Regions from separate parts of the Actinomadura meridiana genome, predicted to be linked through region 1. Evidence: riboswitches for the same ligand, from Rfam matches in the RefSeq annotation. Region 1 holds a riboswitch; each other region holds the start of a gene.
What was found. Region 1 has a riboswitch for cobalamin ahead of cobN (cobaltochelatase subunit CobN). Riboswitches for the same ligand answer to the same signal wherever they lie in the genome.
Positions count from the first base shown of each region.

Region 2: another riboswitch for cobalamin. It lies ahead of metE (5-methyltetrahydropteroyltriglutamate--homocysteine S-methyltransferase); the one in region 1 lies ahead of cobN (cobaltochelatase subunit CobN).
Region 3: another riboswitch for cobalamin. It lies ahead of ABD808_RS25550 (ABC transporter substrate-binding protein); the one in region 1 lies ahead of cobN (cobaltochelatase subunit CobN).

Region 1 is NZ_BAABAS010000006.1:823,094-827,650, reverse strand. It holds gene cobN (cobaltochelatase subunit CobN) at 1-1,945, opposite strand, end outside; cobalamin riboswitch at 1,977-2,183, opposite strand; gene ABD808_RS16755 (precorrin-3B synthase) at 2,168-3,289, shown strand; gene ABD808_RS16750 (precorrin-8X methylmutase) at 3,286-3,906, shown strand; gene ABD808_RS16745 (precorrin-2 C(20)-methyltransferase) at 3,983-4,557, shown strand, end outside.
Region 2 is NZ_BAABAS010000020.1:162,215-166,771, reverse strand. It holds gene ABD808_RS26795 (ATP-binding protein) at 1-43, shown strand, start outside; gene metE (5-methyltetrahydropteroyltriglutamate--homocysteine S-methyltransferase) at 245-2,494, opposite strand; cobalamin riboswitch at 2,592-2,822, opposite strand; gene ABD808_RS26785 (MarR family winged helix-turn-helix transcriptional regulator) at 2,839-3,324, opposite strand; gene ABD808_RS26780 (tautomerase family protein) at 3,388-3,768, shown strand; gene ABD808_RS26775 (DUF4360 domain-containing protein) at 3,966-4,557, shown strand, end outside.
Region 3 is NZ_BAABAS010000019.1:141,176-145,732, forward strand. It holds gene ABD808_RS25525 (MmcQ/YjbR family DNA-binding protein) at 1-131, shown strand, start outside; gene ABD808_RS25530 (hypothetical protein) at 171-1,067, opposite strand; gene ABD808_RS25535 (hypothetical protein) at 1,224-1,484, shown strand; gene ABD808_RS25540 (VOC family protein) at 1,471-1,848, opposite strand; gene ABD808_RS25545 (TetR/AcrR family transcriptional regulator) at 1,845-2,462, opposite strand; adenosylcobalamin (AdoCbl) riboswitch at 2,546-2,687, shown strand; gene ABD808_RS25550 (ABC transporter substrate-binding protein) at 2,723-3,637, shown strand; gene ABD808_RS25555 (FecCD family ABC transporter permease) at 3,663-4,557, shown strand, end outside.

The DNA.
Region 1 (4,557 bases):
CGCACAGCCACCCGTCGACGTGCAGGATGAAGTCGTCGAACTCGGTGTCGTGCGGGCGGTCGTCCAGGCCGAGGTCGTGGTCGAGCCGCGCGGCCTGGATCAGCGTCCAGATCTGCGCGCGGATCGCGGGCAGCTTCGCCGGGTCCATCGCGGCGATCGTCGCGTGCTCGTCGAGGAGCTGTTCGAGGCGGGCGATGTCGCCGTAGGACTCCGCCCGCGCCATCGGCGGGACCATGTGGTCGACGAGCACGGCGTGCGCGCGGCGCTTGGCCTGCGTCCCCTCGCCGGGGTCGTTGACGAGGAACGGGTAGATCAGCGGCACGTCGCCGAGCGCGGCGTCGGTGCCGCACGACGCCGACATGCCCGCCGACTTGCCGGGCAGCCACTCCAGGTTGCCGTGCTTGCCGACATGCACGATCGCGTGCGCGCCGAACTCCTCGCCGAGCCACCGGTAGGCGGCCAGATAGTGGTGGCTGGGCGGCAGGTCCGGGTCGTGGTAGATCGCGATGGGGTTCTGCCCGAAGCCGCGCGGCGGCTGCACCATGACGACGACGTTGCCGGACCGCAGCGCCGCGAGCACGATGTCGCCGTCCTGGACGAACAACTCCCCGGGCGGCGGCCCCCAGTGGCGCTCCATGTCCGCGCGCAGATCCTCGGGGAGCGTCCGGTACCAGCGCTCGTACGACGCGGCGGAGATCCGCACGGGATTGCCCGCGAGCTGCTCCTCGGTGAGCCAGTCCTCGTCCTGCCCGCCCGCCGCGATCAGCGCGTGGATGAGCGCGTCGCCGTCCTGCTCCTCGACGCCGGGGAAGCCGTCGCCGAGGTCGTGGCCCGCGTCCGCGAGTCGCGCCAGCAACCGGACGGTGCTCGCCGGGGTGTCCAGTCCGACGGCGTTCCCGACACGCGAGTGCTTCGTCGGATACGCCGACAGCATCACCGCGACACGACGGCCCGACGGCGGCGTGTGCCGCAGCCGCCCGTGCCGGACGGCGATCCCCGCGACCCGCGCGGCCCGCTCCGGGTCGGCGGCGTAGACGGTGAGACCGTCCTCGCCGGTCTCCTTGAACGAGAACGGGACGGTGATGATCCGGCCGTCGAACTCGGGGATCGCGACCTGCGACGCGGCGTCCAACGGCGAGAGCCCGTCGTCACTGGCCTCCCAGTCGGCGCGGGACGTCGTCAGGCAGAGACCCTGGAGGATGGGGACGTCCAGCTCGGCGAGGGCCCCGACGTCCCACGCCTCGTCGTCGCCGCCCGCCCCGGCCGTCGCGGGCCGCGTCCCGCCCGCCGCGAGCACGGTCACGACCAGCGCGTCCGCCTCGGCGAGCGTGCCGAACAGCTCGGGCTCGGCCGTGCGCAGCGACGAGCAGAACACGGGCAGGGGCCGTCCGCCCGCGTCCTCGATCGCGGCGCACAACGCCTCCACGAAAGCGGTGTTCCCGGCCATGTGGTGCGCGCGGTAGTACAACACCCCGACCACGGGCCCCTCAACGTCACGGACATCGCGCTCAAGCCGCCCCCACGTCGGCGTGGGCGCGGGCGGCGCGAACCCACGGCCGGTCAGCAACACGGTGTCCGACAGGAAGGCGTGCAGCTCGACCAGGTTCGCGGGCCCACCGTGCGCGAGGTAGGCATGCGCGTCGGCGCACACACCACCACTGACGGTCGACAACTCCATCAGCTCCGCGTCAGGCGCCTGCTCACCGCCCAGCACAACAACGGGCCTGGGCCCCGCGAGCAACGCGTCGAGCCCGTCCTCCCAGGCACGACGCCCACCCAGCAGCCGCACCACAACAAGATCAACACCTTCGACCAGCTCCGCCAGGTCGTCCACGGCAACCCGAGCGGGATTGCCGAGCCGATACTCGGCACCGGACGCACGCGCGCTCAGCAGATCGGTGTCAGATGTCGAAAGCAACAGAACCGCGCGCTCCTCAGCGGACACGGCGCATCCTCCCCCTGGGGTCCTCGCCCCGGTCGCGGGTATCGCGACGGCAGGAGTCTCCTGGCTTCCGGATCAGTGCTCGCCCCGGCCTTCCCGTCCACAAGGGACAGTGGCCTAAAGCGGGGTTCGCTCCCCGGTCACAGTGGCGGGACCGTGCCGGATTTTCACCGGCTTCCTCCCATTGCCATCGTCTGGGCAGAAGCGTACGACAGCGGAGACCGCGTGGAAACTGTGACTAATGTCCGGGCGGGGCGGTCGGGGCCCGATGCTTGTCCCGGGGCGTTGCGGACGCACGACGCCGCCGATGGGCCGTTGGCACGGGTGCGTACGCCGGGTGGGGCAGTGACGTCCGCGCAGCTCGCGGTGCTTGGCGCCGCCGCACGTGAGCTGGGGCTGGATGTGATCGAGCTGACCTCGCGAGGCAACATGCAGGTGCGCGGCGTGCGCGCCACTGAGCGGCTAGCGGTGCTTCTCGCGAACGCCGGGTTGCTGCCCTCGGCATCGCACGAGCGGGTGCGCAACATCGTCGCGTCGCCGCTCGGCGGGCGTGGGCCGCGCGGAACGCTTGCGACAGATCCGCTGGTGGCGGCGCTCGACCGGCGGCTGTGCGCCAACCCGCGGTTGGCCGGGTTGCCGGGACGGTTCCTGTTCGCGTTCGACGACGGCACCGGCGATATAGCCGCGTTGGACGCCGATGTCGCCTATGGCCCCGCCGGGTTTCGGTTGGGCGGGACGCCGGTTGATTTGGCGGGCGGGGAGGATCCGGTGGGAACGATGCTCGCTGCGGCTGGGGCGTTCCTCGATGTGCGAGGGGACGCCTGGCGGCTGGCGGAGGTGCCGAACGGTGCGTCGGTCGTCGCCGCGCGGCTCGGCCGGACGGTGGCGGGTGAGGGCCCGGTACGTGCGGAGGGCGCGTCGCCGTTCGCCGGGGTGATCGAGCAGCGTGACGGGCTTGTTTCGCTTGAGGTCGTGCCGCCGCTGGGGCGGTTGTCGGGGGCGCAGGCCGAGGTGCTCGCGGAGGTCGCCGGGGAGGTTCGGGTGACGCCGTGGCGGAGTGTCGTGCTGCGCGACCTGGCTCCGGGCGAAGTGCGGGCTACTGCGGAGAGGTTGGCGGCAGCGGGATTCGCGACTGATGCCGCGTCGCCGTGGGTCGGTGTCACGGCGTGCACGGGGAGCCCTGGTTGTGCGCGGTCACGCGGCGACGTTCAGGGCGAGGCCCGTGGGTGGGTCGGGGGGTTGGACGGTGCCCCTGAGACGCCCGTGCACTGGGTGGGATGCGAACGGTGCTGCGGGACGCCCCGCGGCCCGGTCGTTCTGAAGATGGTGGGCGGAGCGGAGCGATGATGGAGTACGTCCGGGACGGCGCCGAGATCTACCGGCGGTCCTTCGCGACCATCCGGGCCGAGGCTGATCTGTCGGGTCTGCCGGACGATGTGGCGCGGGCCGCCGTCCGGATGATCCACGCCTGCGGGATGACGGATCTGGTCGACGATCTGGCCTGGTCTCCGAGGGTGGTCGAGCGAGCGCGGGCGGCGCTGCTCGGTGGGGCGCCGATCCTGTGCGACGCGCGGATGGTCGCGTCCGGGATCACTCGGGCACGGCTGCCGACAGATAACGAGATCGTGTGCACGCTGGGCGAGCCGGGCATCCCGGAGCTGGCGGCGCGGCTCGGCACCACGCGGAGCGCGGCGGCGCTGGACCTGTGGCGCGACCGGCTGGACGGCGCCGTGGTGGCGATCGGCAACGCTCCGACCGCGCTGTTCCGGCTGCTTGAACTGGTCGAGGACGGCGCGGGACGTCCGGCGGCGGTCATCGGGATTCCGGTCGGGTTCATCGGCGCGGCCGAGTCCAAGGACGCGCTCGCCGCGAGCGGGCTCGACCATCTGACCGTGCGCGGACGGCGCGGCGGCAGCGCGATGACGGCGGCGGCGGTCAACGCCATGGCCAGTGAGGCGCAATGACGGCGGTGGAGCGAGGATCTCGGCGTCTCCCCTCCTGGGGTCGGGGGCGCGCCTCCCGGAAAGGTAGGGCGGAGTGATGGTCGGACGGCTGTACGGCGTGGGTGTCGGGCCCGGTGATCCGGAGCTGGTCACGGTGAAGGCGGTGCGGCTGATCGAGGCGGCGGACGTGGTCGCGTACCACTCCGCGCGCCACGGCCGCAGCATCGCGCGTTCCGTCGCCGCGCCCTATCTGCGTGACGGTCAGATCGAGGAGCCGCTGCTGTATCCGGTGACGACCGAAACAACCGATCACCCGGGTGGTTACCGGGGTGCCCTTGAGGAGTTCTACGCCGACTGCGCCGCGCGGCTCGCCGAGCATCTGGATGCCGGGCGCACCGTCGTCGTTCTGAGCGAGGGCGATCCCTTCTTCTACGGCTCGTACATGCACCTGCACAAACGGCTCGCGCCGCATTACCTGACGGAGGTGGTGCCGGGTGTGACGTCGCTGAGCGCCGCGTCGGCTGCCGCAGGCCATCCGCTGGTGGAGGGGGACGAGACGCTCACCGTCCTTCCCGGGACACTGCCCGGCGACGTGCTGGCCGAGCGGTTGCGGGGCGCGGACTCGGCGGCGGTCCTCAAGCTCGGGCGCACGTTCCCCAAGGTCAGGCAGGC
Region 2 (4,557 bases), on a different contig from region 1:
GCAACTCGTCCGCCTCCATGAGGCCCTGGACGATCGCGGTTAGAGGAGGGGGCCGCATGGCCTGACCGCGGTGGGAGAGCGGCGGTCAGGCCATACGGCGCCGGTCAAGCGGGGCCGGTCAAGCGGGGCCGGTCAAGCGGGGCCGGTCAAGCGGGGCCGGTCAAGCGGGGCCGGTCAAGCGGGGCCGGTCAAGCGGGGCCGGTCAAGCGGTGCCGGTCAAGCGGTGCCGGTCAAGCGGTGCCGGTCACGAGCCGACGTCTTCGCGGACGCTGCGCGCCGCCGCGACCAGGTTGCGCAGGGACGCCTCCGTCTCCGGGTAGGCGCGGGTCTTCAGCCCGCAGTCCGGATTGACCCACAGCCGTCCCGGCTCGACGGCCCGCAGCGCGCGCCGCAGGTTGTCCGCCATCTCCTCGGCGGCCGGGACGCGCGGCGAGTGGATGTCGTACACGCCGGGCCCGATGCCGTTCCGGTACCCGGCGGCGCGCAGGTCGGCGACCAGCTCCATGTGGGAGCGGGCCGCCTCGACGCTGGTCACGTCGGCGTCCAGCGCGCCGATCGCGCCGATGATCTCACCGAACTCCGAGTAGCACATGTGCGTGTGGATCTGAGTGGTGTCCGCGACGCCGGACGTCGCGAGCCGGAACGCGCCGACGGCCCAGTCCAGGTACGCCGGACGGTCGGCGCCCCGCAGCGGGAGCAACTCGCGCAGCGCGGGCTCGTCCACCTGGATGACGCGGATCCCGGCGGCCTCCAGGTCGGCGATCTCGTCCCGCAGCGCCAGCGCCACCTGCCGGGCGGTGTCGGCGAGCGGCTGGTCGTCGCGGACGAACGACCAGGCCAGCATCGTCACCGGCCCCGTCAGCATCCCCTTGACCGGCTTGTCCGTCAGCGACTGCGCGTACGTCGCCCACTCCACCGTCATCGGACGGGGCCGCGCCACGTCGCTGTGCAGGATCGGCGGGCGGACGTACCGCGACCCGTACGACTGCACCCACCCGTGCTCGGTGGCGGCGTATCCGTCGAGCTGCTCGGCGAAGTACTGCACCATGTCGTTGCGTTCCGGTTCGCCGTGGACGAGGACATCCAGCCCCAGGTCCTCCTGGAGGGCGATGACGCGGGCGATCTCGTCCTTCATAGCGCGCGTGTAGGCGTCGCCGGTGAGGCGCCCGGCGCGGTGGTCGGCGCGGGCCCGGCGGATCTCGGGGGTCTGCGGGAACGAGCCGATCGTGGTCGTCGCCAGGGCGGGCAGGCCGAGCGCGTCCCGCTGCGCGGCGAACCTGGCGTCGCGGTCGCCCCGGCGCGCGGTGTCGTCGAGCGATCGCAGCCGGGCGCGCACCTCGTCGTCGACGCCCGCCGGGGGCGCCGGTGCGTCGGCGGACGACGGGACGTCCGCGCTGAGCGCCCGCCCGAGCGCCACGACCTCGCCGACCTTCTGCCTGGCGAACGCGAGCCGTTCCCGCACCGCCGGGTCCAGCGACGTCTCGGCGTCGAGGTCGATGGGCACGTGCAGGAGCGAGCAGGACGTGCTCACCACCACCTGGTCGACGAGCCCGAGCAGCGCGGCGCAGGTGGCCTTGGCGCGGCGCTGGTCGGTGCGCCACACGTTGCGTCCGTCGACGACGCCCGCCACGAGCGTCTTGCGCGGCAGCCCGCCCACCGAGGCGAGGACGTCGAGGTTGTCCGGGCCCGCCACGAAGTCCAGGGCGACGGCCTCGACATGGCTCGCGGCCAGGGTGCGCAGCGCGTCCGCGCCGACCGTGCCGAAGTAGGTGGCGACCAGCAGGCGCGGCCTGCTCGTCAGCCGTCCGAGCCGGGCGTAGGCGCGGCCGAACGCGGCGATCTCCTCGTCCGTCCGGTCGGCGACCAGGGCGGGCTCGTCCAGCTGCACCCATTCGGCGCCCGACCCGGCCAGCCGCTCCAGCACCTCGGCGTACACGTCGACGAGATCGTCGAGCAGGTCGAGTGGACGGAACCCGTCCGGCGCGTCCAGCGCCGGCTTGGCCAGCAGCAGGTAGGTGAGCGGCCCGACGAGCACCGGTCGCGTCTCGATGCCGAGCGCCTTCGCCTCCCGGTACTCGGCCAGCGGCTTGGCCGCCGACCCGTCCGCCAGCCGGAACCGGGTGTCCGGCCCCAGCTCCGGGACGATGTAGTGGTAGTTCGTGTCGAACCACTTCGTCATTTCCAGCGCCGGGACGTCCTGCACACCGCGCGCCATCGCGAAGTACCGGTCGAACCCGGTCAGATGCCGATACCGGTCGGGGACGGCATCGACGAGGACGCTCGTGTCGAGCACCTGGTCATAGAACGAGAACGTGTTCGACGGGATCGTGGCGAGGCCCGCGTCGCGCAGGCCCGTCCAGACCGCCGCCCGCAGTTCGGCGCCGGTGGCGGTCAGCGCGTCGGCGTCGGCGCGTCCGGCCCAGTAGTCCTCGGTGGCGAACTTCAGTTCCCGGCGCGGCCCGATCCGGGGATGTCCAAGGATCGTCGTGTTCATGGCGGCTTCCCTCGCGTGCCACGGCGGACCCGCGGGTGAGGGCACGGCGCACGCGCGCCGCGAACCCTCCCGCGAGGCCGCAGACCACCGCGCGCCGGTCGGCGCGCGGGCGGAGGCAGGTCTTCGGACTCGCGGGCGTCGCCTCGTTGTCAGTGACGACAGTGCCGAGGCGTCCTACTGGCCGTCGCTTCCCAGGCCGTGCGACCCAGTGCGTAAGACGGCGGTCGTTCCCGCTCACCGCTGCGGGGCAGTCCCGGATTCGCACCGGGTTCCCTCTTACGACGCCCCCGCCCAAGGTGGGGACGAACCATCCGCACCATCAACTCTACCGACCACGCAAATCATTACTTCTGTTCGCTCTCGGGTTGCTCGTCTCGCAACTCCAGTGCGTCCTCATAAGCGCGCAGAGCACGGATGACCGTTGCGCGTTCGCCGGGCGCCAGGTCGCGCATGACGCGCTCCCAGGCGTGGGCGTTGCCGGAGAGCCATTCGCCGATCGGCGCGGTGTAGGCGGGGGCGATGGCGATGATGCGGCGGCGGCGGTCGCCCGGGTCGGCGGCGCGTTCCAGGACGCCGCGCCGCGACAGCTCGCTGACCATGAGGCTGACCGTCGTCGGTGCCACCTCCAGCAGGGCCGCCAGCTCGTTGACGCTGACGGGGCCGCGGTACTCCAGGTGGGCCAGCAGCGCGAGATGGCGCGGCGCCAGGTCCATGCCGCGCAGCGCCTCCGGGATCGGCAGGCGCTTGGCGCGGCCGACGAGCCGGGGGATCAGCAGCAGCAGGGTGCGGACGGCCTCGTCCACGGCCGGGCCGTCCGGTTCGCTGGACATCGCCACCCTCCACAACTACCTTTGACCTCAAAGGCTTTAGGTCCAAAGAGAACGAGGTCCACTGTGCCGCATCTGACCGTCCACATTCCAGACAACAGGCTGACCGGCAACGAACCCGCGCTCATCGCCGCACTGACGGAGGCGGTCGTCGGCGTCTACGGCGAATGGGCCCGCGACCTGGTGGGCATCCGGCTGGCCGGAGTCCCGGCGGGCCGCTTCGCCCAGGGCGGTAAGGCCGTGGACGCGACGGCCTCGGTCGTGCTCGGTATCCGCGCCGGGGCGTTCGACCGTCCGGACGCCGCCGAGATCACCTCTCGCCTCGGCACGGCCCTCACCGACGCGATCACCGAAATCCTCGGCGACGAACTCCGCGCGGGCACCATGGTCGAACTCGTCGCCTCCCCGCCCGAACGAACCTTCACCGGCGGTGTCCCCGCCGCCTGACGAACGTTCTCCCGGTTCGGCGCCCGAACCCTTTCCGGCCCACGCCACCGGCGGCCCGGTTTCATTCTATTAAGGTAGCGCGGAGTTAAATACTGGTGATTGACAGTGAATGGCGCTAAAGGTATGCTCTCGTCGCCTTGTAGTCGCTTCTTTGTTCAGCGAAGAAAGCGTACGCTCCCCAACGAGGAGAAATTACCATGCGTAGAGGGTTCGCCATTTCCGCCGTGGCGGCCGCGGCACTCGCCGTCAGCACGGCGCCGATCGCCGCGGCGGCGTCCGGTCCGCGTCCTGTTCGCGGTCCAGACGGAGTCACCATCGAAATCGCGACGGCCAACGGCTCCGGCTGCCTGAACAATACCGCCGGGGTGGCCATTTCGGATGACGCGGAGTCGTTCACCGTCTGGTACTTCAATTACCTGGTGCAGTCAGGTGGCTCCTTGAAACCGGCCCCCGTCCGTAAGAACTGCCAGCTCTCCCTCAAGCTGCGGGCCCCGGAGGGCGTCACCTACGCCGTCTCGTCTGTGGACCATCGTGGTTACGCCTCCCTGGTGGACGGCGCGAAGGCCACCCAGAAGGTCAGCCATTACTTCCAGGGGCTGCCGCAGACCGGGAGGATCACGCACCAGATTCCCGTCCCCTTCGATGGCACATGGCATTTCGAGGACTCCATCCAAACGGAGCCCGTCTACAAGCCGTGCGGCGAGGACCGGAACCTCAACCTCAACACCGAGCTGCGTCTCGACCCGGGAACCTCGGACCCGTCGCACCCCAGCGTCATCGCCATGGACA
Region 3 (4,557 bases), on a different contig from region 1:
TCGGCAGCAAAGGGTGGGTCGGGGCTCGCCTCGACGTTGACCATGACTGGGACGAGATGGCCGAGCTCATTGAGGACAGCTACCGCCTCACCGCGCCCAAGCGCCTGACAAAGCTCCTGGGCCAGGAATGATCCTGGGGAGGGAGGGGTGGGCCTGGGGTTGGGTGAGGATTAGTGGCCGTGGCTGCGGTTTAGGCGGGATAGGTGGGTTGCCAGGTGGTCCATGGTGGTGTTTTTCGGGTTCCAGCCTCGGTGGAGTAGGGCGGTTAGGAGGGCCTCCAGGTAGGGGGCTGGGTGGTAGAGGAAGTCCTTGGTTATGGGGAGGATCTCCCAGCCCATTTCCTTGGTCAGCCAGGTGCGGCGGGACGTGTCGTGAGCGCGGACCCTGGGGCCCGTGTGGTGGCGTTCGCCGTCGTATTCGAGGCCGACGCGGTGGTCTGGGTAGCCGAGGTCGATGTAGTGCCAGCGGCCGGACGGGCCCATCACCGGAACCTGCGTTTGCGGACGGGGGAAGCCCGCGGTGAGGAGGGCCATCCGTGTCCAGGATTCGGCTGGAGAGGCCGCGCCTTGGTCGCTGAGGCGGATGATTTCGCGGAGGCGCTTGTTGCCTCGGTAGCCCGGGAGCGTTCGGGACATTGTGGTGAGGTCGTCGGTGGATACTCCACGGCGGAGGAACTGGTCCAGGGCCGCAACGGCGTCGTAGCGAGGGAGCCAGCGGGCGCAGTCCAGGGCGGTGCGGGGCAGAGAGGTCATCCGTATGCCGGATTTCCGTGTGATGTGCTCCTCGTTCAGTTCGGCGGTTTCTGCGGTTATCGGTTCGGATTTGTCGGGGGTGATCAGGTCTACGTTCCAGTCGGCCTGATCTGTGCCGGGTGGGAGGATGTCGAGGCCCCAGATCCAGGCGGCGGTTCGGCGGGCTATGACCGCCTCGCCGGGGAGGAGGTTGCTCAGGGCGGCGGCGCGGGCCGTCAGAGGGGCGCCTCTGATTGGGACGAAGTACACGCCCGCTCCCACGGGGACGATCGCGTCGGCCGTTGTTCTCTTCCAGGTGAGCCCGAGGCTGTTCATACGTCCGATCGTCCCTCGGGTGAGGACCCGGGCGGATATCGGCTGGAGATTGTGGATAACTTCGCCTGCTGAACAGACGGGTTGCTGGGTAGATAGAGGAACGTGGCTGGAGGGCTGGTTCGTCGGGTCCCGGCGGCGACGACCGGGGGGGTGCCGGTGAAGGCACGGCGGCGGTTGGCGGTCGGTGTCGTGGGCGTGGAGGCGCCGGACGGTGAGGCCAAGGAGTACGCGCGTGAGGCGATGGTCTCGTCGGCGCGTGCGCATGACCGGGCCGCGATGTTGCTGGAGCGGATGGCTCTCGCCCATCCGGAGGAGGCGGACGTCCATTTGCAGTCGGCCGCCCGGCATCGCAGATGGGCCGAGAACGACCGGAAGCTGGCGGAGCTGTACGCGCCCCCAGAACCTACGGTGCGATGAGTTCGTACAGGTTGCCGCTGGCGTCGGAGAAGTAGACGCCGCGGCCGCCGAGGGGATGGTCGTGGTCGATGCGGCCGTTGTCGGCGTGTGCGGGTTCGTCGCCGTAGGGGAGTTCGCGGGCGTCCAGGCGTTCGACGGCGGTGTCGAAGGTGACGGCGTCCACGTCGAAGGCCAGGTGGTGGCCCTGCGGGTGCGCGACGGTCAGGAAGTCGAGGGTGAGGGAGTCGTTCACCCGGATCGGGACGAAATGCCGCGCGTGCGGATGCGCGCCCGTGTAGCGCAGGCCCATGACGGACGCGAAGAAGCGGGCGGCCTCGTCGTTGTCGGCGGCGGTCACGATCGTGTGGTTGAGGGTGATCGTCATTCGGTCTCCTTGAAGGCGCCGTGCAGGAAGACGTCCAGGCTGTCCTCGACGGACGGGGCCTCCGGTCCGGCGGGGGGACGGGCGCGGGCGAACATCAGTCCCATGAACAGGCTCGCCAGCTGTTCCGGGAGGAGGCGCAGCCGGTCGCGTTCGGGTTCGAAGAGTTCGGCGAGGGCCGCGCGGGTGCGGTTCATGGCGTCCGTGCGGGCGTCCGCGGGAGGGCGGCCGGTCTCGGACGGGTCGGGTCTGCGGAGGGGGCGGCCGGTGGCGTGCAGGGCGCCCATGACCATGCCCATGCGGGCGAGGTAGGCCTCGATCGCGGCGCTGGCCTCGGCGAGGCGGTCGGGCAGCGGGACGTTGAGCGGGATCGCGGTGAGCTCGGACAGGATGTGATCGGTGCGGGTCGCCTCGGCGACGCAGGCGTCCAACAGTTCCTCCTTGTCGGCGAAGACGCGGAAGATCGTCGCCTCGCCGATGCCCGCGGTGCGGGCGATCTGGCCGGTGGTGACAGCGGTTCCGTGCTCGGCGACCAGCGGCAACGCGGTGCGGATGATCATCTCGCGGCGCTGCTGCGGGCTCATCCCGGGGGCGCGGCGACGACCTTGTGTCTCCATGCCGAACACGGTACGGAGTGAGCACTCACTCCGTCAAGTGGGTGTCGTGTGACCGGCGCATTTCCGGATTTCGGCGGCTGGTACCGTTACGGTGCTGCGCGCCAGGAGCGAAGTCCGGTGTGAATCCGGCGCTGTCCCGCAACTGTGGTGCTCAAGAAGGGCCGAGCCAGGTCGCCTCCTCGCGCGCTGACGAACTTCGACCTCGTGGAAGGGCGATCCGTCCTGAGCGGGCCGCGGCTTCCCCCAGCCTGGAGGCTCCAGTGAGACCCGTACGTTCCCTTGTCGCGGTACTGGCGATCGGCGCCGTGGCATTCGCCGGTGCGTGTGGCGACGGCGACAGCGACAGCGGTACGTCGGGTGCGAAAACCGTCACCGTTCAGGCGGCCAACGGGGCGGTGAAGGTCCCGGCGAACCCGAAGCGCGTCGTGTCCCTCTCCCCCACCCACACCGAGACGCTGTTCGCGATCGGCGCCGGGACGCAGGTGGTCGCGGTGGACGACTACTCGAACTTCCCGGCGAACGCGCCCCGCAGCAAGCTGTCGGGTTTCAAGCCCAACGCGGAGGCGGTCATCGCCTACAAGCCGGACCTCGTCGTCGTGTCGGACGACCTGAACGGCATCGTCCAGTCGCTGGAGAAGGTCGGCGTCCCCGTCCTGCTGGAGCCCGCGGCGGCCAAGCTGGACGAGGCGTACGACGAGATCGGCGACCTCGGGCAGGCGACCGGGCACACGGCGGAGGCGACGAAACTCGTGAACGGGATGCGCGCCGTCATCCAGAAGACGGTCGCGGCGTCGTCCCAGGGGAAGGGCCTGAGCTATTACCACGAGCTCGACAACCAGTTCCACTCCGCGACGTCCAAGACGTTCGTGGGTCAGGTGTACGGGCTGTTCGGCCTGCGCAACATCGCGGACGCGGCGGACAAGGCGAGCGGCGGATACCCGCAGCTGTCCCGCGAGTACCTCCTCAAGCAGGACCCCAACCTGATCTTCCTCGCCGACACCCGGTGCTGCGGGCAGAACGCCGCCGCGGTCGCGAAGCGTCCGGGCTGGTCCGATCTGAAGGCCGTCAAGGACAAGGGCGTGGTCGAACTCAACGACGACGTCGCCTCCCGGTGGGGGCCGCGGCTGCCCGAGCTGGTGAAGGCGATCGGTGACGCCGTGCGGAAGGTCCGGTGACCGGCGACCGGAGGGGCGCCCGGCCGTGAGGACCCGGCAGGCCCGGCTGCGGCCGGTGCATCTGGCGGCCGGACTGTCACTGTTCGCGGTTACCCTGCTGGCGGGGGTGCTGGTGGGGTCGGCGGGGCTGCCCGTCGGCGGGGTGCTGAAGGCGCTGCTCGACCGGGTGCCGTTCGTGCACGTCGACTCGGGGCTCGGCGTGATCGACGAGAACGTGCTGTTCGAGCTGCGGATGCCGAGGGCGCTGATGGCGGCGATGGTCGGCGGGATGCTGGCGCTGGCGGGCGCGGGCTACCAGGGCGTGTTCCGCAACCCGCTCGCCGACCCGTACCTGCTGGGCGCGGCGGGCGGCGCCGGGGTCGGGGCGACGGTGGTGATCGCGCTGGTGCCGGGCGACCCGGGGTTCGGGGTGCCGCTCGCGGCGTTCGTCGGCGCGATCTTCGGGGTGTTCCTGTCGTACGCGCTGGGGCGCACGGCGGGACGCGGCAACGCGGCGACGCTGGTGCTGGCGGGGGTCGCGGTGTCGTCGTTCCTGGCGGCGGTGCAGACGTTCGTCCAGCAGATGAAGACGGAGGAACTGCAACGGATCTTCGCGTGGATCCTCGGCGGGGTCGGTTCCGCCGACTGGCACCAGCTCGGGCTCGTCGCCCCGTACTCGCTGGTGTCGACGGTGGTGCTGCTCGCGCACGGGCGGCTGCTGGACGTGCTGAGCGTCGGCGACGAGGAGGCGGCGTCGCTGGGCCTGTCCGCGCCGAGGGTGCGGCTGGTGGTGCTGGCGGCCGCGTCGCTGGCGACGGCGTGCGCGGTCGCGGTGAGCGGGCTGATCGGCTTCGTCGGGATCGTGGTGCCGCACGCGGTGCGTCGGCTCGCGGGCGGTTCGTACCGGATCGTCCTGCCGCTGTCGCTGCTGGGCGGCGCGG